DNA from 4 places in the Bacillus inaquosorum genome. Region 4 is predicted to be linked to each of the others. Evidence: riboswitches for the same ligand, from Rfam matches in the RefSeq annotation. Region 4 holds a riboswitch; each other region holds the start of a gene.

Region 1 (5,435 bases), 1.8 Mb from region 4:
GTGTTTGTCGAACTTCCTGAAGTTGGCGCTGAAATCAAAGCGGACGAGCCATTCGGCAGTGTTGAATCCGTTAAAACGGTATCTGAGCTTTATGCACCGATTAACGGAACTGTTGTAGAAGTAAACGAAGATCTTGATGACAGTCCGGAATTCGTTAACGAATCTCCGTACGAAAAAGCATGGATGATCGTCGTTGAGCCGTCTGACGCTTCTGAAATTGAAAAACTGATGACAGCAGAGCAATACGAAGAGATGACACAAGAAGACTAAAACAGGATAGCTGCAAAGGCAATTGGACACGCTAACGTTATGGGAGGTGTCCAATATGACTTTCAGCAAACAAAAGCTCGATGTTACCAATGATGTGACAGGCCGCTTTCAAAATGGCCGGCTCTCGTTATATCATGATAATGAGATGATCGGCCAAATGACAAGCATGGATGAATATGAGCTAAAATCCGGTTATTCCTTTGAAAATGAGAAATTTTATAAGACAGCCGATGTGGCCTCGGGAAACGACGAAAAATATGTGGATTGTGACTACGAAAACGGCTGGTGTTAATGTTGGCGGTGAATTTCACTGCCTTCTTTTACAATCTGAACGTTTCAAATTTGACGCGGCAGGTGAAGAAGATGAAGATGGAAGAGCTGGAAAAGGTTATGATTGTCGAAGGGAAATCAGATAAAGAGAAAATCGAAAGCGTCCTGAATGAACCAGTGCGCATTATCTGCACAAACGGAACAATCAGCCAGCTGAAGCTTGAGGAATTGGCTGACGAGCTTTATGATAAAGACGTCTACATATTAGTTGATGCTGATGAATCAGGCGAGAAATTGAGAAAACAGCTGAAAAGAGAATTTAACGAAGCCTGCCATTTACATATCGACAAAGCCTATAAGGAAGTGGCCGCTGCGCCCAGACACCATGTCGCCGCTGTATTGCTGCGCGCGAATTTGAATGTCCATACTATTTTTCTTGAAAGAAAGTCCCGAGGTGTATAGCATGAAAGAACTCCAAGAACACGAGCTTGAGCACATTGCTGATGATGTGTATCTCCTATATTTATATACTCCGTTTTGCGGCACCTGCCAGCTCGCAAGCAAAATGCTGACAGTGGTGAAAGAAATGCTGCCCGATGTCGCCTTCTATAAAAACAATGTCAATTACTCTCCGACATTCGCAAAAGCGTATCAAATTGAAAGTGTCCCTTGTTTTCTGCTGTTCAAAGGCGGAAAAGTGGTCGAAAGAGGATATGCGTTTCAATCCGTTTCTTATTTATATGAGCTGATCAAACAAAAATCATCTTCCGCATCCCATTTATGACATATTTCTCAGCATATTTCAATGAAATTGTCGTTCGTTTTATAAAGGGGTTCTTGCGCCAGAAAGAGAAATGTGTATGTATGACCAACAAATAGGAGGTTGTACATATGGAGAAAGCGGAAGTTTTAGAAGATGAGTATCAGCATCTGTTTTTAAAACCCCTTTTGAACGCTTCAACATTGCTCATTACCTTCCAAGGAGAAACAGAAGCCTTAACCGTCTCAATAAACGAACAGGGAGAAATGAAAAAAATTTCTCCGCCCCAAACGTCCAACCTGACCTTTTACGGAAACCAAGCAGAAATCATTCATTTATTGCACGGAGACATTTCCCTTCAGCACCTGATCCAGAGCGGAAGACTAAAAGTGAAGGGGTCATTCAGAGCCCTGTTAAAACTAGAAGCCATTCTCTGGCTGACAAATGGATTTTTTCAGAGGATTTTGAAAAATTAAAAAATAGGAAATTATTATAATAGTAAAAGTTGACATCATTTATTTTATTGACATTTAATCATTCGCCATGCTATTCTACATTAAGAATTTCCGGACGAAAAAGACTATATATTTCTCTTATCAAGAGAGGTGGAGGGAAGTGCCCTATGAAGCCCGGCAACCATCAACGCTGTTGAAATGGTGCCAATTCACACGAAGCGTTCAGCTTTGAAAGATGAGAGAAAGGCATTTTCTATAAGCCTTTCTGCTCAAGTGTGCAGAAAGGCTTTTCTTTTGCAGAAAAACCCGGAAGATTTCTTAGAATAGTGTTAAGGCAGGTGATTGCTTTGATCAATCTTCAAAATGTTTCAAAAGTTTATAAGTCGAAACATGGAGATGTCAATGCTGTCCAAAATGTCTCGCTTTCCATTAAAAAAGGTGAGATTTTTGGAATTATAGGATATAGCGGAGCAGGTAAAAGTTCCTTAATCCGTCTGCTGAACGGCCTTGAGAAACCAACCTCAGGAACCGTGGAAGTGGCGGGAACCAAGATTAATGAAGTAAATGGACGCGGTTTAAGAAAAGCACGCCATGAAATCAGTATGATTTTCCAGCATTTCAATTTGCTTTGGTCGCGGACCGTCAGAGATAATATCATGTTTCCTTTAGAAATTGCCGGGGTGAAAAAGAGCGAGCGGATCAAGCGAGCCAATGAACTGATTAAACTGGTAGGTTTAGAAGGAAAAGAAAAATCTTACCCGTCTCAGCTGAGCGGCGGGCAAAAGCAGCGTGTCGGAATCGCCAGAGCGCTTGCAAACAATCCGAAGGTTCTCCTTTGTGATGAAGCGACATCAGCATTAGATCCGCAAACGACAGATTCAATTTTGGATTTGTTGTCCGATATTAATGAAAGACTCGGTTTGACGATTGTGCTGATCACACACGAAATGCATGTGATCCGCAAAATCTGCAACAGAGTCGCTGTCATGGAAAACGGAAAGGTTGTTGAAGAAGGCGAAGTTCTCGATGTCTTCAAAAATCCGAAGGAAGAAATGACAAAACGATTTGTTCAGCAGGTGACAGAACCGGAAGAAACGAAAGAAACGCTTCAGCACCTTCTTGATGAAACAGCATCAGGAAAAACGGTTCAGCTCACATTTGTCGGCGATTCAGCTGAACAGCCTCTGATTACAGAGATGATCAGAAACTTTAATATCAGTGTCAATATTCTGCAAGGGAAAATCTCGCAGACGAAGGATGGGGCGTACGGCTCACTGTTCATCCACATTGACGGAGACGAGGAAGAAGTACACAACGTGATCCGGTTTATTAATGACAAACAGGTGAAAGCAGAGGTGATCACGAATGTTTGAAAAATACTTCCCGAACGTTGATTTAACTGAATTGTGGAACGCGACATATGAAACACTTTATATGACGCTGATCTCTTTACTGTTTGCCTTTGTCATCGGGGTGATCCTCGGTTTGCTGCTCTTCCTGACAAGCAAAGGGAGCCTTTGGCAGAATAAAGCAGTCAACTCTGTAATTGCGGCCATTGTCAACATATTCAGATCGATTCCGTTCCTCATTTTAATTATTTTACTGCTAGGGTTTACGAAGTTTTTAGTCGGCACCATCTTAGGGCCAAATGCCGCATTGCCGGCCTTGGTTATCGGCTCTGCACCGTTTTACGCGCGTCTTGCTGAAATCGCGCTTCGCGAGGTGGATAAAGGTGTTATTGAAGCTGCTAAATCAATGGGCGCTAAAACGTCTACAATTATTTTCAAAGTGCTGCTTCCGGAGTCGATGCCGGCTCTGATTTCTGGTATTACGGTTACGGCCATCGCATTGATCGGCTCAACGGCAATTGCCGGTGCCATCGGTTCAGGAGGCCTTGGAAACCTTGCGTACGTAGAAGGCTATCAGTCTAATAATACTGATGTTACCTTCGTTGCTACTGTGTTTATTTTAATCATCGTATTTATTATTCAAATCATCGGTGATGTCATAACAAATATTATAGACAAACGATAAGGGAGGATTTACATTGAAAAAGCTATTTTTGGGTGCATTATTGCTTGTATTTGCAGGAGTTATGGCTGCCTGCGGTTCGAATAACGGCGCTGAATCCGGCAAGAAAGAAATTGTCGTTGCGGCAACAAAAACACCGCATGCGGAAATTTTAAAAGAAGCTGAACCACTGCTGAAAGAAAAAGGCTACACGCTGAAAGTGAAAGTGCTTAGTGATTACAAGATGTACAACAAAGCTTTATCTGATAAAGAAGTGGATGCGAACTACTTCCAGCACATTCCTTACCTTGAGCAAGAAATGAAAGAAAACACAGATTACAAACTTGTGAATGCCGGTGCTGTTCACTTAGAGCCATTCGGTATTTACTCTAAAAAATACAAATCATTAAAAGACCTTCCAGACGGTGCGACAATTATCCTGACAAACAACGTTGCTGAACAAGGCCGTATGCTTGCAATGCTTGAAAACGCAGGATTAATCACACTTGATTCTAAAGTGGAAGCAGTTGACGCAACTTTGAAAGACATTAAGAAAAACCCGAAAAACCTTGAGTTCAAAAAAGTAGCGCCTGAATTAACGGCAAAAGCATATGATAACAAAGAAGGAGACGCGGTCTTCATCAATGTAAACTATGCGATCCAAAATAAATTAAATCCTAAAAAAGACGCGATTGAAGTAGAATCAACGAAAAACAACCCATACGCTAACATCGTCGCAGTAAGAAAAGGCGAAGAAGATTCTGCAAAAATCAAAGCGCTGATGGAAGTTCTTCACTCTAAAGAGATCAAAGACTTCATCGACAAAAAATACGACGGAGCTGTGCTTCCTGTATCTGAATAAGACTGCAACCCCGGATGAGAAATCCGGGGTTTTTTTCGGGTATTTTCCTAAAAGCTGTTCATAATAAAAAAGAATGTTAAACAGATGGAGGGATTTTCTTTGAATCAAGACAGAGGAAGCATGCAGGACGCGCTAAAACAGTATAAATTAGGTTTAGGCACATTTGAACAAAAGATGCCGCTGATGGGAAGAAAGTTTAACGAGTTTACTGAACAATGCTTTGCCGGCAATTCCCTGACTGAAAGAGAAAAACAGCTGATCGCCCTCGGAATCGCCATCAATGCCCAGGATGAATATTGCATGATCTATCACACAAAAGGCTGTCTTGATGAGGGAGCGACAGAAGAAAACATTCTCGAAGCCGTTAGTGTTGCAGCGGCATTTGGAGGCGGCGCGGCTCTAAGCCAAGGCGTGACAGTCGTCCAGCAGTGCATAGAGGAATTCGGAAACACCACTCATTAAGAGAAGGAATATTCCGAAAAACCATTCTCATTTGATCTAAAAGGATGCTTTCGTCTCATCTGCCGCTATTTCGAGCCATATCCTTTTTGCGGCATCCATCTCAGCGCTGATACAATTGAAGCAAATATATGAAGGGATTGATTCATTATTTGCAGCAGCCAGGACAGACTGGACCTCGATTATACGTCAGAAATGGAAAAAGCGATGCAGCTGTCTCACGGAATTGGATACGAGGAATACGGACGCCGGCTGGAAACAAGAATGAAAGTAGAGCGGCAGAGAGAGCTTGATTATGAAAAAAGCAAGCGAATTTCCGCGGGAGCTTATTGAGAAAATCAATCTTTAA
Region 2 (5,435 bases), 1.8 Mb from region 4:
GTTGTCATCATGGAGCATGTCAATAAACATGGCGAGTCAAAGGTGAAACAAGCTTGCACCCTTCCGCTGACAGGCCAGAAAGTCGTGCACAGGCTGATTACGGATTTGGCTGTGTTTGATTTTGATAACGGCCGCATGACACTGACTGAGCTTCAGGAAGGCGTCACAATTGAAGAGGTTTATGAAAAAACAGAAGCTAATTTCGCTGTAAGCCAGTCTGTGCTCAAACAAAATTCTTAACGGGAAGGTGTTTGACATGAACAAACAAGTCGCATTGGTGACAGGGGCAGCCGGCGGAATCGGATTCGAAATCGCAAGGGAATTCGCCCGTGAAGGCGCCAGCGTCATCGTTTCGGATCTCCATCAGGAAGCGTGTGAAAAGGCCGCCTCCAAGCTTGCCGAAGAAGGCTTTGACGCAGAAGCCGTTCCGTGTGATGTGACAAAGGAAGCGCAAGTCGCTGATACGGTGAACACCATCCAGAAACGATACGGCCGCTTGGATATTTTGGTGAACAATGCCGGTATTCAGCACGTCGCCCCGATTGAAGAGTTTCCCACAGAAACCTTTGAGCAGCTGATCAAGGTCATGCTGACGGCGCCCTTCATCGCGATGAAGCATGTGTTTCCGATCATGAAAAAACAGCAGTTTGGCAGAATCATTAATATCGCGTCTGTTAATGGCTTAGTCGGCTTTGCGGGGAAATCCGCTTATAATAGCGCCAAGCACGGCGTCATTGGGCTGACAAAGGTCGGGGCGCTGGAAGGCGCGCCCCACGGCATTACAGTCAACGCGCTCTGTCCGGGTTATGTCGATACTCAGCTTGTCCGCAATCAGCTGAGCGATCTTTCGAAAACGAGAAATGTCCCTTACGACTCCGTACTTGAACAGGTCATTTTTCCGCTTGTCCCGCAAAAACGACTGCTTTCCGTCAAGGAAATCGCGGATTATGCGGTGTTTTTGGCAAGCGGGAAAGCGAAGGGCGTCACCGGGCAGGCTGTCGTCCTTGATGGGGGCTACACCGCTCAATGACATAAAAAAACACACTTGCTCCGTTAGGGAATCAAGTGTGTTTTTTGGCTTATTTCCAAACATCGTTAGCGATCTCAACCACATGGCGGAGCTTCGCCCATTGCTGTTCTTCAGTCAGCTTGTTGCCTTCCTCAGTTGAAGCGAATCCGCATTGAGGGCTGAGACAAAGCTGGTCTAAGCTCACATAACGGGACGCTTCTTCGATACGGCGTTTCACGTCGTCCGGATGTTCAAGCTCACCGAATTTAGATGTCACTAAGCCGAGGACAAGCTGAAGATCAGAGCGCTTTACATAACGGAGCGGTTCAAATCCGCCTGAGCGTGAATCATCATACTCCAGGAATAGACCGTCCAGGTTCAAGCCGTCAAAAATGGTTTCGGCTGCTGCGTCATAGCCGCCTTCCGCTGTCCAAGTGGACTGGAAGTTGCCGCGGCAAATATGCATGGTTACCGTCAGATCATCAGGACGGTCTGCAATCGCGTCGTTAATCGATTTCGCAAACAGCTGGCGAAGCTCGTCAGGCGTTGTTCCGAACGCCTCGATTTGTTTTAAGCCTTTTTCAGATAAGAAAACAGCCCATGCCGTATCATCAAGCTGGAGGTAGCGGCAGCCTCTGTCATAAAACGCTTGAATCGCTTTTTTATATGCTTTGGATACATCGTGCTGGAAAAGGTGATAGTCTTTTTTGTACGCATCCTTTTCAAGTTTCCCACGGAAAAACAGCATATTCGGGCTCGGGATCGTCATTTTTGGCGTCGCGTCACCGGCAATGCTATGGAGAAATGAGTAATCTTCAAGCATTGGGTGAGTTGAAAAGTCGATATCGCCTGTGACTTTAATGCCGCGTGCTTTTGTCTGTACGTTATGGAATTGAATGCCCTGCTCAGGAGTAAACGGCTCAACGCCATCCAGGTTTTCCAGGAAATCAAAATGCCACCACGCTCTGCGGAATTCACCGTCTGTCACGACGTTCAGTCCGGTTTCCTTTTGTTTTTCCACAATGCGGATGATTTCATCGTTTTCGATCTGGCGAAGCTGCTCAGCCGTAATCTCGCCGGCCGCTTTTTGCAGCCGCGCTTTTTTGACGGGCTCTGATCTCAGCAGGCTTCCGACTTGATCCGCGCGAAACGGCGGTTTTTTTCTTTGAAGTGATTTTTGTTCTGCGGGTGTTGTTTGTTGTGACATGTTGTCCATTCCTTCTTTCCATTCGAATATAAAAAAGCTCTTCCTTTGGATAAGGAAGAGCTTGCGTGACAATCTCAACCTTATCTTCAAGAGCAATCATTGCTCTAAAGGATTTAGCACCATTCTGTTAAACAGCGGTTGCCGGGTATCGCAGGGCCAGTCCCTCCACCTCTCTTGATAAGGAAAACCTTTTTATGAAATTTTCTGATAGTATCTATTATTCACACATTTTCTGTTTCTGTCAATGATAGATTATCCCCACACATCGTTGGCGATGTCGACGACATGGCGCAGCTTTGCCCATTGCTGCTCCTCTGTCAAAAGATTGCCTTCTTCTGTAGAGGCAAAACCGCACTGAGGGCTGAGGCACAGCTGATCCAGGCTGACAAAACGCGCAGCTTCATTGATTCGGCGTTTCACATCATCAGGATTTTCGAGCTCGCCGTATTTCGATGTGATCAAGCCAAGCACAATTTGCAGATCCTTGCGTTTCACGAAACGGAGCGGATCAAAATTCCCAGAGCGGTCATCATCGTATTCCAAGAACAGCCCGTCCAGGTTTAAGCCGTCCAAAATCGTTTCCGCTACAGCGTCGTAGCCTCCAGATGCCGCCCAAGTTGAACGGAAGTTGCCGCGGCAAATGTGCATCGTGATTGCTAAATCATCAGGGCGGTCTGCCACTGCATCGTTAATCGTTTTGGCAAACAAGTCAGGCAATGTTTCTGGATCGCCGCCGAGCGCCCGGACAACCTCTCTGCCTTTTTCCTCAAAGAAAAGAGACCATGACGTATCATCAAGCTGAAGATAGCGGCATCCAGCGTCATAAAAGGCTTTAATTGCTTTTTTGTACGCTTGGGCCAGATCATGAAAGTATTCCTCTTGGTCGTCATAAATCCCTTTATCCGCCTTTTCACCGAAAAACAGCATATTCGGGCTCGGAATCGTCAGCTTTGGTGTCGCGTCGCCGGCAATCTCATGTAAAAATTGATAATCGGCAAGCGCTGGGTGGCTCGTAAAATCAAGTTTTCCCGTCACTTTGATGCTGCGTGCTTTTGTTTTCGCGTTATGGAACTGAATCCCTTCAGCCGGGATGAACGGTTCCACTCCGTCAAGCCCTTCCAGGAAATCGTAATGCCACCAAGAACGGCGGAATTCTCCGTCTGTTACCACATCGAGACCGATTTCTTTTTGTTTTTCCACAATGCGGGTGATTTCTTGATTTTCAATATCACGAAGCTGTTCCGCCGTGATCTCGCCGGCCGCTTTTTTCTGCCGGGCTTCTTTCACCGGAGCGGAGCGCAGCGCAGTAAACTGCCGACATGATCGGCGCGGAAAGGAGCTTTGTGTTGTTGTACTGTTTTTTGTCCTGCGGCATTTGTTTGTTGAGCCATGTCATTCGCCTCTTTTCTGAAATGTGTTGAGCATAAAAAAGCTCTTCCTTTGTGTAAGGAAGAGCTTGAACGATCAAATCTCCGCCTCATCTGCAAGAACGCAATGTTCTAAAGGATTTAGCACCATTCTGTTTGAAACAGCGGTTGCCGGGTATCATAGGGCCAGTCCCTCCACCTCTCTTGATAAGGTATATCTTCATATTCAAATTTCAATTATCTTAATATTATTACTTTTGGATCAATTGTCAACACTTTTTAGAAAATACTTTCATCTTCATCGTCATATAATACCATATCCAGTACGATAGCGATGGCCGTGCAAATCAGCACATCTTCTTCGTTTGCAATCTGCAAATGATAGGAATCACCCCAGCTCAGCCACTTCTTGCTCACCGACATCCGGACATTCTTTCCGTCCGTCAGCTGGAATTCATCCTTCCACAAGTCACCGTCAATTTCCCAGTTGAGCTTAGAAATTTCAAATTTTGGTTTGAAAAATGTTAGTTTCTTCGTCACCTCACAAACTGTTTCCCCGCCAATTGAAATCACATATCGCGGCAATAAAGACATTACTTTTTGTTCTATGGAAACGAGTGTTTTTCCGGATGAATCTGTCATTTGCAGCGAGTCCCCTAACGAAAAGAACCGCCCCTCGACCTTGAATGTCTCTTGTTCATCCCGGTCATAAATGTGAAATGCATCTTTAAACGAGAACATCTTTTGTTTCATAAATAATTCGATCATTGCTGAAGTCTCCTTTTGATTTGCCTTGTAAGAGATTACGGACAGGGGGGCAAAAAGGTTTCAAGTTCCAAATCTAGTAACCAGAAACGCGCTGGCCGTTTTTTACGAGTAATTAATGTTTCTAAATTAAAAAAAGGCTGCATCGTTCAGCAGCCTTTCTTTTGAAATATAGTATTAGGAAAGATGCATCCGGCGTTTTTGGCGGATCGCGTCAAGGTCGATTAGGTTGTTGTGATGAGGTGCGGCTGCTGGAAGAGGGCTTGTCTTTTGCGGTTTGCGGCGATTGTCCTTGCTGAAAGAAAAAAGAAGATAGCCGCATAATGCGATGATAATAAAAAGGATCATTTTACATTCCTCCCAAAAAAAGTTTTGGTATTCTCTATTGTACGGATAAAATGTCAAAAAGTATTCAAAAAATTCCAAATTGGTTAAAAATAAATAACTGCCCCTCAAAAACAGTCTAACCTGATAACCTGAAAATAGTCTTGTAAATTGGTGATTGTTCATGTTAGTGATTGGTTCTATAGTTACTATCGACGATAAAATAAATTCCTTTATATAACTTTTAACCTAAATTTACATAATTCCAATTACCTGTTTTTGGGTGCTGTTTTCTTGCTTGTTAGGTTTATACCCTATTTTTCGGAATCAAACACAAAAAACCCAAATTACGGAGCATTTGGGCGGTACGGGGGAATGCAGATTGTGGTTTTGGGGATTTGGATGTCTTATCAGAAGAAGCGTTTGAACATTTTTCTGATCTTTTGAAACGGGCTCGATTTCTTTTGCATTTTAAGAGGCCGGATCGTGATCCATTTTTTAAATAGGCTCTTTTTTGCAGCAATTGCATGTTTTGTCATTGTTTTTCCTCCTCATGTGTTGATACTTGTTTTACGGAGGACGTATTCAAAATGTTTCGTTTTTACACAAAAAAACCAGCCCTTTTTTGGACTGGCTTTTGGCATTACGCCTGTTCTTCAAACAGCTTTGCAATCTCAACGATGACGTTTACGGCTTTGACCATGTTATCAGCTGAGATGTATTCGAACTTTCCGTGGAAGTTTTCCCCGCCGGTAAAGATGTT
Region 3 (5,435 bases), 210 kb from region 4:
TGGTAGGAGGCGGTGTAGGTGTGCCGCCTCTCCAAGAGCTGTCGAAACGCTTGAACGAAAAAGGGGTCAAGGTCATACACGTTTTAGGATTTCAATCAGCAAAGGATGTTTTTTACGAAGAAGAGTGCCAGCAGTACGGAGACACGTATGTGGCAACAGCTGACGGAAGCTATGGGGAAACCGGGTTTGTTACAAATGTAATTAAACAGAAAAATCTAGAGTTTGACATTCTCCTCAGCTGCGGGCCGACACCGATGCTGAAGGCGTTAAAAAAGGAATATGCCCATAAAGAAGTCTACCTGTCTATGGAGGAACGAATGGGCTGCGGAATCGGCGCATGCTTCGCGTGTGTGTGCCATACAAACGAAAGTGAGACATCCTACGTAAAAGTATGTCTCGACGGGCCTGTATTTAAAGCTCAGGAGGTGGCGCTGTAATGCTAGAGGTGAAATTACCTGGGCTTGATTTGAAAAACCCGATCATTCCTGCATCAGGCTGCTTCGGTTTTGGAAAAGAGTTTGCGCGTTTTTATGATTTGTCTTGTCTCGGAGCAATCATGATCAAAGCTACGACAAAAGAGCCTCGCTTCGGGAATCCGACCCCTAGGGTAGCTGAGACTGGCGCTGGAATGCTCAATGCGATCGGTCTGCAAAATCCGGGGCTGGAAAGCGTCTTGCAAAATGAGCTGCCGTGGCTTGAGCAGTTTGATACGCCGATCATTGCCAATGTCGCAGGCTCTCAAGTCGAGGATTATGTTGAAGTCGCGAAGCATATCAGCAAAGCGCCTAATGTTCATGCACTTGAATTGAACATTTCCTGCCCGAATGTGAAAACAGGCGGAATCGCTTTTGGCACGAACCCTGAAATGGCTGCCGATTTGACGAAAGCGGTTAAAGAGGTTTCAGATGTGCCCGTTTATGTGAAGCTTTCCCCGAACGTGGCAAATATCACAGAAATTGCATCAGCGATCGAAGAGGCGGGAGCGGATGGTCTTACGATGATCAACACATTAATCGGCATGAGGCTCGATTTAAAATCAGGCAAGCCGATATTAGCGAATAAAACAGGGGGACTTTCCGGCCCTGCTGTGAAGCCGGTTGCCATTCGCATGGTGTATGAAGTCAGCCAGGCTGTCAATATCCCGATTATCGGTATGGGAGGCGTGCAGACGGCTGAAGATGCACTGGAGTTTCTTCTCGCGGGAGCAAGCGCGGTCGCAGTCGGAACAGCAAACTTTGTGAATCCTTTTGCATGTCCAGACATCATTGAACAGCTCCCTGCTGTTTTGCGCCAATACGGCTATCAAACAATTGAAGAATGCATCGGAAGGAGCTGGAATCATGAAAAACAACCTGCCCATCATCGCGCTTGATTTTGCATCAGTTGAAGAAACACTTGCATTCTTAGCGCCTTTTCAGAAAGAACCGTTATTTGTAAAGGTTGGAATGGAGCTTTTTTATCAAGAAGGGCCATCCATAGTTAAACAGCTAAAAGAAAGAAATTGCGAACTGTTTTTAGATTTAAAACTTCATGACATCCCGACCACTGTAAACAAAGCGATGAAGCGCCTTGCCGGTCTCGGAGTAGACCTCGTCAATGTTCATGCGGCCGGGGGCAAAAAAATGATGCAAGCAGCTCTGGAAGGTTTAGAAGAAGGTACGCCGGCTGGAAAAAAACGCCCGTCACTTATCGCGGTAACCCAGCTGACAAGCACATCTGAACAAATGATGAAAGATGAACTGCTGATCCAAAAGCCTCTGATCGACACGGTTGTGCACTACAGCAAACTGGCGGAAGAAAGCGGACTGGATGGAGTGGTCTGCTCTGTTCATGAAGCGAAAGCAATTTACCAAGCGGTTTCGCCTTCATTTCTGACTGTCACTCCGGGGATCAGGATGTCAGAGGACGCTGCGAATGACCAAATCCGCGTAGCAACACCTGCAATTGCAAGAGAGAAAGGTTCATCAGCGATTGTGGTAGGACGCTCGATTACAAAAGCGGCAGACCCGGTAAAAGCCTATGAAGCTGTCAGACTCGAATGGGAGGGAATCAAACAATGAAACAAATCATCGCAAAACATCTATTAGACATCCAAGCTGTATTTTTACGCCCAAACGAGCCATTTACATGGGCAAGCGGCATTTTATCGCCAATCTACTGTGACAACCGCCTTACACTATCTTTCCGGGAGGTCAGAAATGATGTCGCCGCAGGCATCAGCAAGCTTGTCGAAGAGCATTTTCCTGAAGCTGAAATGATTGCGGGAACAGCAACAGCCGGTATTCCTCATGCTGCTCTGGCGGCTGACCGTTTGAATCTTCCGATGTGTTATGTGAGAAGCAAGCCGAAAGCGCACGGAAAAGGCAATCAGATTGAGGGAGCTGTTCAAAAAGGCCAAAAAACGGTCGTCATTGAAGACTTAATCTCCACAGGAGGCAGCGTGCTTGAAGCTGCGGCAGCTTTACAAGCGGCTGGCTGTGAGGTGCTTGGGGTTGTCTCAATCTTTACGTACGGGCTTCCTAAAGCGCAGGAAGCGTTTGCGAAGGCAGAACTGCCATACTACTCATTAACTGATTATGATACGCTGACAGAGGTCGCGCTTGAAAACGGAAATATTCATTCGGACGATCTGAAAAAGCTGCAAACGTGGAAGCAAAATCCCGAGTCGAAAGATTGGTTTAAAAAATAAAAAATAAATTCCGGTGATGCACAGGGGCTTCAAAGCCTTGCTGTGCGTGAAAACAGGCCTAGAGGCCTGTTTTTTTATTAATCCTATAAAAAAAGTCGGGTTGACTTATGTTAGAATTGTGCTAAAATTTACTACAAATCTAAAAACTTATCAAGAGCGGCTGAGGGACTGGACCTATGAAGCCCGGCAACCTGCACAGTGTGTAAGGTGCTACTTCCAGCAAAATGAATTCCATTTTGAAAGATAAGGGCTACATGCTGTTCCTGTCTTTCTTTCCGCCGGATTGAAAGTTTTTTATTTTAAGAGGAAAAAAGGCTGTTTGCGATAACAGCAGCCGCACCACATTACAATTGGGAAAAGACAACCGGCAGAAAGCTACTGTTTGTTTGTCTCCGAAAGGAGGAAAGAAGAAATGTTAACGTACGATAATTGGGAGGAACCAACGATTACATTTCCGGAAGACGATCCTTATAAAGGAGCGCTGTCAGTTTTAAAGTGGGCATACGGCCATTACGGCAATCAGCTTGTTTATGCCTGCAGTTTCGGAATTGAGGGAATCGTTCTGATTGACTTAATTTATAAAGTGAAAAAAGACGCAGAGATTGTGTTTCTTGATACAGGACTTCATTTTAAAGAAACCTATGAAACGATTGAGCGAGTGAAAGAGCGTTATCCGGGTCTTAATATCATCCTGAAAAAGCCAGATCTTACCCTTGAGGAGCAAGCCGAAGAATATGGTGACAAACTGTGGGAAAGAGAGCCGAATCAGTGCTGCTATCTTAGAAAGGTTGTTCCTTTAAGAGAGGCGCTTTCAGGGCATCCGGCCTGGCTTTCCGGTCTGCGCCGCGATCAAGGGCCAAGCCGTGCCAATACAAATTTCTTAAACAAAGATGAAAAATTCAAATCAGTAAAAGTATGTCCGCTTATCCATTGGACTTGGAAAGACATTTGGAGATACACATCCCGGAATGAGCTGGACTACAACCCGCTTCATGACCAAGGATATCCAAGCATTGGCTGCGCACCTTGTACGGCTCCTGCTTTTACCGCAGAGGATTTACGCTCAGGCAGATGGAATGGTATGGCGAAAACAGAATGCGGATTGCATGAATAAGGAGCTGCAAAATGGAATTAGCCGCTATTTTATTTAGCTTGTTTTTCGCGATGAATATCGGTGCAAGCGGCGCTGCAGCTTCGATGGGAGTTGCTTACGGCTCTGGAGCCATCAAAAAGAAAACCTACGCTTTGATCATATGTGCAGTCGGTGTGCTGGCCGGGGCGGTCATTGGCGGGGGCGAGGTTGTAAAAACCATCAGCTCCGGCATTATCCCCGAGCAGACGATTACACTGACGATTGTTTGCATCATTATTGGAGCCGCTGCGCTGTCGCTCTTTACGGCTAATCTGCTCGGCATTCCATTGTCGACAAGTGAAGTAACAGTCGGCGCGGTTGTCGGAGTGGGAGTGGCTTACAAAGTATTGTTTGTGAACAATCTTCTGGTCATTGTGGCGTTTTGGGTTTTTGTCCCGCTGTTTGCTTTCGGCTTCACCTATTTTGTTTCAAAGCTGTTTAGCTATTTTAAGATTGAAATTAAGTCTTCTAAAAAGCAAAAAATCCTTGGCATTGTTTTGTTAGTTGCCGGATTTTTTGAAGCGTTCTCTGCCGGCATGAACAACGTGGCGAATGCCGTTGGCCCATTAGTAGCGGCCGGTGTGCTTGATGTCGCGAAAGGAACCTTGTACGGGGGAGTTTTTGTCTCCCTTGGCGCACTGTTATTAGGCCGGCGGGTGTTAGAAACAAACGGGAAGAAAATTACGAGATTCTCAAAAGGAGAAGGCATTCTCTTATCCGGTACAGGAGCCGGACTGGTGATCATCAGTTCTGTATTTGGGATGCCGGTGCCTCTGGCGCAAGTCACGTCATCGTCTATTATCGGAATAGGCATGGCAAAAAACGGTCCGAATGTGTTCCATAAACAAGTTGTTCAAACGATGCTGAAGGTATGGATCGTATCGCCGTTTTTATCTTTATCGATTTCTTATCTGCTTGTATCCTTGTTTTTAAAAGAGGATTATTATTCAATCTTTATCATGGTAAGCGTGCTTTTAGCGGCGGGCGGTGCCATCAGCCTGACGAAGGCCATTCGTAAAGAGAGACGCTCTGTCCACGAACAAGGCGGGGGAATCTGATCATTAATCTGAGTTATTTTATATGTTAACTAGGAGGAAATGGATATTATGAGCTTAGCACCACACGGAGGAACATTAGTAAACAGAGTAGATGAATCATATGATGTGAGCAGCATTCAAAAAGAAATTGAACTTGATTTAATTTCTTTCGCGGATTTGGAATTAATCGGAATTGGCGCATACAGCCCGATCGAAGGCTTCTTTAATGAAAAAGATTACGTATCTGTTGTCGAAAACATGCGTCTTTCTTCCGGCGTTGTCTGGTCCCTTCCAATCACACTTCCGGTCGATGCGCAAAAAGCAGCGGAACTGTCAGTCGGTGAAACGGTAAAGCTAACGTATGAAGGAGAAACATACGGCGTGATCCAAATCGAAGACCTGTACGTGCCTGACAAACAAAAAGAAGCTGTCAATGTGTACAAAACGGATGAGCAGGAGCATCCGGGTGTTAAAAAGCTGTTCAGCCGCGGCGATACATATGTCGGCGGACCGATCACATTGATTAAAAAAGCTTCAAAACAGTTCCCTGAGTTTACGTTTGAACCGGCAGAAACAA
Region 4 (5,435 bases):
ATCAATATATTAAAAAATGCCATCGAAGTGATGCCTGACGGCGGAAACATTTTTGTGACGATAAGGACATTGGATCAAGATCATGTTCTCATCTCCTTAAAAGACGAGGGAATCGGAATGACAGAAGATAAATTAAAGCGCCTTGGTGAACCGTTTTATACGACAAAGGAACGGGGAACTGGACTTGGGCTTATGGTAAGCTATAAAATTATTGAAGAGCATCAAGGCGAAATCATGGTAGAAAGTGAAGAAGGGAAGGGCACTGTTTTCCATCTTACGCTTCCCGTCAGACAGAATGCTGAAGAAAGAAGGATTGATGAATGAACTACTATACGACAGCGGAAACGCCGCTCGGGGAACTTATAATTGCTGAGGAGGATGGACATATCACCCGTCTATTTCTCAGTCAGGAAGATTGGATGGATTGGAAAGAAAGCGTTCAGAATACAGAGCACATGGAAACACCTTATCTGGCAGAGGCCAAAAAACAGCTTCATGAATATTTCGCCGGCGAAAGAAAGAGATTCTCACTGCCGCTCAGCCAAAAGGGCACTCCTTTTCAGCAAAAAGTGTGGGAAGCGCTGGCGATGATACCATACGGAGAATCCCGAAGCTATGCTGACATCGCCGCTGCGGTCGGCAGTCCGAAAGCGGTGCGCGCAGTCGGACAGGCTAATAAACGAAACGACCTGCCGATTTTTGTCCCATGCCACAGAGTGATCGGCAAAAACAGTGCGTTAACAGGGTACGCTGGGAGCAAAACTGATATCAAAGCATTTTTGCTGAACATCGAGCAAATCTCCTACAAAGAAAAATAAAACATATGGCACGTTCCCTTTTTTCACGGCCGACATATCATTTTATTAAGTTAAAAAAGTTGGTCTGATGAAAAAGGAGGACAAAGCAATTGAAGCCGAGCCGCTCTGAGAAAATTGCCGTTTTTGCCAAACTGTTTGTGAAACTGCATATCTTATCAAGCGCTCAAAAAGATGAAATCATCAATATCAATAAAAACAAACAAAAAAACCGCTGACTCGGCCCAAAATGAGCAAAGTGCAGCGGTTTTTTAGTGAACCTTTTCGCCTCTGAACAGCTGTTCAATTTCTTCTTCATACGAACCGGTCATAATCCCTTTTTCTGTGATGATTCCTGAAATGAGATCATGGGGCGTAATGTCAAAAGCGGGATTAAAGACAGGCACGTCGGTTGGTGCAGTCCGGACTCCGGAAATCTGCCTTACTTCCTCGGGATCCCGTTCCTCTATCGGGATATCAGCGCCGCTTTTCACTTTCGTATCAAATGTAGATAATGGTGCGGCGACAAAAAACGGAATATCAAAGGCGTTTGCTAAAATCGCGAGACCGTATGTTCCGATTTTATTTGCCGTATCACCGTTCTTTGCAATTCGATCAGCTCCGACGATGACAGCGGAAATTTGTTTTTCCTTCATCGTATGGGCGGCCATGCTGTCTGTGATTAGAGTGACATCAATGCCTCCCTGCATCAGCTCCCACGCAGTGAGGCGTGAACCTTGAAGGACAGGTCTTGTTTCACAAGCATAAATATGCAATCCCAAATCCTTTTGTTTGGCTAAGTAAAATGGAGCGAGTGCCGTTCCATAACGGCTTGTCGCGATAGAACCGGCATTGCAGATCGTCATAATCCGGTCGCCTTTTTTGAAAAGCTGCAGGGCGTTTTGGCCGATCATTCGGCACGTTTCCTCATCTTCGACCTGAATCTGAATCGCTTCATGGACAAGGTTTGTTTTTGCTTCATTTACGGAAATGGCGTTTTCGATCGAATGACTCAGTCTCTCAAGCGCCCATGATAAATTAATGGCGGTAGGCCGTGAGCTGTTTAAATACTGTTTGATGTCATCCAGTCTGCGGCGGAATTCCGTGACATCATCTGTTTCGATGTCTTTTGCAGCAAGCGCAAGGCCGAAGGCAGCTGTAATGCCGATGGCCGGAGCGCCTCTTACTTTGAGTGTGACAATGGCGTCAAATACATCCTCTTTCGTTGTCAGCTCCAGATATTCCGTCACATCAGGAAGCTTTTGCTGATTTAAAATGGTAATGGCTGTTTCTTTCCATTCAACAGAACGCGGAACAGCAAATGAATGGGTCATGAATGGATCATTCCTTTACAAGTAACTTAAATAATTCAATAACATCCGTTATCGTTTTGAATTCCGAACGTTTTTCGATAAAAGCTGTGCCGGTTTCGAGCGCCAGCCGTTTTCTGCCGATTCGTTTATCAAACGGCACGATCGTATCCAGATCAGCCACATGCGCAAGTCCGATCGCGCGGCGTATCAGCTCGCAGCCCGCAAACCCGATCGCCTCTTCAAAAATATGACTGAGCGTATCAGTAAGGTAACCGTCGATTTTGGCGTAAACATCCAGACTGTCCTTCTCCCAGGCTACACTAAACGTCTCTTTAAACGTTTCCCAGACCTGCTTAACATGTTCATATAACGGCTCTCTGTCAGCCCCGTCACGACCGAGTGCGTTCAAGAATAAGTTGGCAATAAATTGGCCTACATCAAAGCCGATCGGTCCGTAAAAAGCAAATTCAGGATCAATCACCTTTGTTTCATGTTCGCTGGCGAAAATGCTTCCTGTATGCAAATCACCATGAATCAATGTTTCTGCAGATGTTAAAAACGACTTTTTCAGCTTAGCGGCTTCGATTTTGACGTTGTCATTATTCCAAAGCTTCTCGACAAAAGGCCGAAGCTCTTCTTCAAAGTCATTTGTGTCATGGTCAAAGAAAGGATCTGTAAAGACAAGTCTTTCCGTTATGTCGCACAGCTCCGGATTTGTAAATTGTTTAACAAGCTGTTTTTTCACCTTGGGTTCAAGCGCGTAGTCTGATGAGTAGAAAAGTGTTTTTCCTAAAAATTCACCGATGTGCTGTGACAGGTGCGGATAATGTTCCCCCTCAATGAGTCCTTTTCTTGCGATTTTCAGGTGAGAAAGATCCTCCATGACGGTAACCGCCATTTCTGTATCAGAATAAAACACTCTTGGAACCAGATGGGGGACATGCTCGCCCTGGCGTATGAGAGCACTGCTTTCAATTCTTGCGCGATCGATTGTCAGCGGCCAGCTTTCTCCGACCACTTTTGCATAAGGAACTGCCTGTTTAATGATCAATGCTCTGTCATGTTCTTGATCATAAATATGAAAAACGTAATTTAAATTGCCGTCGCCGATCTCCTGGCATGTCAGCGTGCTTTTGCTTGGAAATAAGCCAAGCTTCACCGCAAGTGCCACAGCGGAGCTTTCATTTAACGTTTCGTATAAAGGTGTTTTTGTGACTGCCATTGTCATAACCTCCAATTATGTAATCTCTTTGATATGTTTGCAGCTGAATGGCCGTAAAAAAGCCTCCTTCTCAGAGAGAAGGAGGCTTAACATCTATGTCCGCCTCTCTTATCTCTCAGATCAGATCTGAAGGAATTAGCACCGTGCCTTAAGAGACGAGCGTCTCGGCGCGAAAAAGATGCGCCCCATTTCACAATGGAATTACGGTCGGTTGCTGTTGGGGTCAAAAGGCCAAATCCCTCGCCCAACTCTCGATAAGAGAATATATTCACTTGTTAAACAATTCTAATTTATCAGTTGATGAACATAGTAACAGGTGTTTTGTTAAGTTGTCAATATATTTTTTAATATAAATCTTTTCTGATATCATCGAAAACAGGAATGCTCTCCCGCACTTCAACGCTTTCCTGAAGGTCGATTTCCGCTCGTACTATGCCTTCTTCCAGGCCGCCTTCAGCAAGTATACGCCCCCATGGATCAATAATCAGGCTATGCCCGGCAAATTCATTATCTGGATTTGAACCGGTACAATTGCAGGCAGCGACAAAGCATTGATTCTCAATGGCCCGCGCAATAAGCAGGCTTTTCCAATGATCAAGGCGGGGAAGGGGCCATTCCGCAGAAATAAACAGCACGTTGGCTCCTTTCGTCGTATGTTTTCTGATCCACTCCGGAAAACGGATATCGTAACAGATCAGTCCTGAGCTTTTGACGCCATCTAGCTCAAAGTAGCCGTCTTCGGAACCGGCTGATAAATACACATGCTCATCCATCAGCTGAAAAAGATGGACTTTTCTGTACTCTTTAATGATTTGTCCTTCCTTATCCGCGATGTACATTGTATTATAAACATCAGAATCCTTTCTGACAGCGACCGATCCGGCGACAATATGAACGCCATGTTTCTTTGCCGTTTTCTTCAGCCAGTTCTGAGCAGAACGCCCGTCTTCATCAGCGAGCTCATCAAGGTTGGACAGGTCATATCCGGTCGTCCATAATTCAGGAAGAACAAGAACATCAGCATGTTTACTTTCTTTTTCGATTAAAAATTCAGCCTTTTTTATATTTTCCGAAGGTTTACCGTATGAAATATCAAATTGAAGACAAGATATCGTCCATTTCATCTTTTTAACACCCCAAATTTTTCTTTACTTTTTTCATTTAACCATATATGATGATGGACTATTATTTCAAGAATTTTTTAGAAGGTGAGAATAGATGAAATTTGAACAGTCTCATGTATTGAAGGAATTGCCTAAACAATTCTTCGCTTCTCTGGTGCAGAAAGTGAACCGAAAGCTCGCAGAAGGACACGACGTCATTAACCTCGGACAGGGAAATCCGGATCAGCCGACTCCGGAACATATCGTTGAGGAAATGAAACGAGCCGTTACTGATCCGGAAAATCATAAATATTCGTCTTTTCGCGGCTCATACAGTCTGAAGTCGGCAGCGGCAGCATTTTATAAAAGAGAATACGGCATTGATCTTGATCCTGAAACTGAAGTCGCTGTATTATTCGGCGGGAAAGCCGGTCTGGTCGAGCTCCCGCAATGCTTGCTGAATCCTGGTGATACGATTTTAGTTCCGGACCCGGGCTATCCTGATTATTGGTCAGGTGTCACACTCGCGAAAGCGAAGATGGAAATGATGCCGCTCGTAAAGGACAGGGCGTTTCTTCCTGATTACAGCAGCATCGCCGCTGAAGTGAGGGATCAGGCGAAATTGATGTATTTAAATTATCCGAATAATCCGACCGGAGCTGTTGCTACCTCTGAATTTTTTGAAGAAACCGTGAGTTTTGCGAAAGAAAACGGGATCTGTGTTGTTCACGATTTTGCTTACGGCGCTGTAGGGTTTGACGGCTGCAAGCCTTTAAGCTTTTTGCAGACTGAGGGTGCGAAGGATATCGGGATTGAAATTTACACGCTGTCAAAAACGTATAATATGGCAGGGTGGCGGGTCGGCTTTGCCGTCGGTAACGCTTCGGTCATTGAAGCGATTAATCTTTATCAAGACCATATGTTTGTCAGTCTTTTCAGAGCGACTCAGGAAGCTGCAGCGGCGGCACTGTTAGCTGATCAGGCATGTGTGGCGGAGCAAAAT

The links. A riboswitch is a leader RNA that binds a small molecule or an ion and turns the genes downstream of it on or off. The one in region 4 is predicted to bind S-adenosylmethionine.
Region 1: another riboswitch for S-adenosylmethionine. It lies ahead of metN (methionine ABC transporter ATP-binding protein MetN); the one in region 4 lies ahead of mtnK (S-methyl-5-thioribose kinase).
Region 2: another riboswitch for S-adenosylmethionine. It lies ahead of M1M80_RS20315 (5-methyltetrahydropteroyltriglutamate--homocysteine S-methyltransferase); the one in region 4 lies ahead of mtnK (S-methyl-5-thioribose kinase).
Region 3: another riboswitch for S-adenosylmethionine. It lies ahead of M1M80_RS08605 (phosphoadenylyl-sulfate reductase); the one in region 4 lies ahead of mtnK (S-methyl-5-thioribose kinase).

Annotation. Positions count from the first base shown of each region.
Region 1 is NZ_CP096592.1:3,349,060-3,354,494, reverse strand. It holds gene gcvH (glycine cleavage system protein GcvH) at 1-270, shown strand, start outside; gene M1M80_RS17060 (YusG family protein) at 326-562, shown strand; gene M1M80_RS17055 (toprim domain-containing protein) at 640-1,002, shown strand; gene M1M80_RS17050 (thioredoxin family protein) at 1,004-1,324, shown strand; gene M1M80_RS17045 (SCP2 sterol-binding domain-containing protein) at 1,432-1,776, shown strand; SAM riboswitch class I at 1,891-1,997, shown strand; gene metN (methionine ABC transporter ATP-binding protein MetN) at 2,103-3,128, shown strand; gene metP (methionine ABC transporter permease MetP) at 3,121-3,789, shown strand; gene metQ (methionine ABC transporter substrate-binding lipoprotein MetQ) at 3,803-4,627, shown strand; gene M1M80_RS17025 (carboxymuconolactone decarboxylase family protein) at 4,712-5,089, shown strand; gene M1M80_RS17020 (YuzK family famiily protein) at 5,282-5,419, shown strand.
Region 2 is NZ_CP096592.1:4,003,658-4,009,092, reverse strand. It holds gene M1M80_RS20325 (CoA transferase subunit B) at 1-240, shown strand, start outside; gene M1M80_RS20320 (3-hydroxybutyrate dehydrogenase) at 257-1,030, shown strand; gene M1M80_RS20315 (5-methyltetrahydropteroyltriglutamate--homocysteine S-methyltransferase) at 1,080-2,216, opposite strand; SAM riboswitch class I at 2,294-2,400, opposite strand; partial or broken gene M1M80_RS20310 (5-methyltetrahydropteroyltriglutamate--homocysteine S-methyltransferase) at 2,469-3,607, opposite strand; SAM riboswitch class I at 3,691-3,797, opposite strand; gene M1M80_RS20305 (LURP-one-related/scramblase family protein) at 3,863-4,351, opposite strand; gene M1M80_RS20300 (hypothetical protein) at 4,526-4,804, opposite strand; gene M1M80_RS21585 (hypothetical protein) at 5,083-5,211, opposite strand; gene pepT (peptidase T) at 5,316-5,435, opposite strand, start outside.
Region 3 is NZ_CP096592.1:1,737,019-1,742,453, forward strand. It holds gene pyrK (dihydroorotate oxidase B electron transfer subunit) at 1-437, shown strand, start outside; gene M1M80_RS08590 (dihydroorotate dehydrogenase) at 437-1,372, shown strand; gene pyrF (orotidine-5'-phosphate decarboxylase) at 1,341-2,060, shown strand; gene pyrE (orotate phosphoribosyltransferase) at 2,057-2,689, shown strand; SAM riboswitch class I at 2,834-2,939, shown strand; gene M1M80_RS08605 (phosphoadenylyl-sulfate reductase) at 3,102-3,803, shown strand; gene cysP (sulfate permease) at 3,815-4,879, shown strand; gene sat (sulfate adenylyltransferase) at 4,928-5,435, shown strand, end outside.
Region 4 is NZ_CP096592.1:1,531,955-1,537,389, forward strand. It holds gene kinE (sporulation two-component system sensor histidine kinase KinE) at 1-324, shown strand, start outside; gene M1M80_RS07545 (methylated-DNA--[protein]-cysteine S-methyltransferase) at 321-818, shown strand; gene M1M80_RS07550 (hypothetical protein) at 908-1,033, shown strand; gene mtnA (S-methyl-5-thioribose-1-phosphate isomerase) at 1,067-2,128, opposite strand; gene mtnK (S-methyl-5-thioribose kinase) at 2,136-3,329, opposite strand; SAM riboswitch class I at 3,435-3,590, opposite strand; gene M1M80_RS07565 (carbon-nitrogen family hydrolase) at 3,674-4,453, opposite strand; gene mtnE (methionine-glutamine aminotransferase) at 4,548-5,435, shown strand, end outside.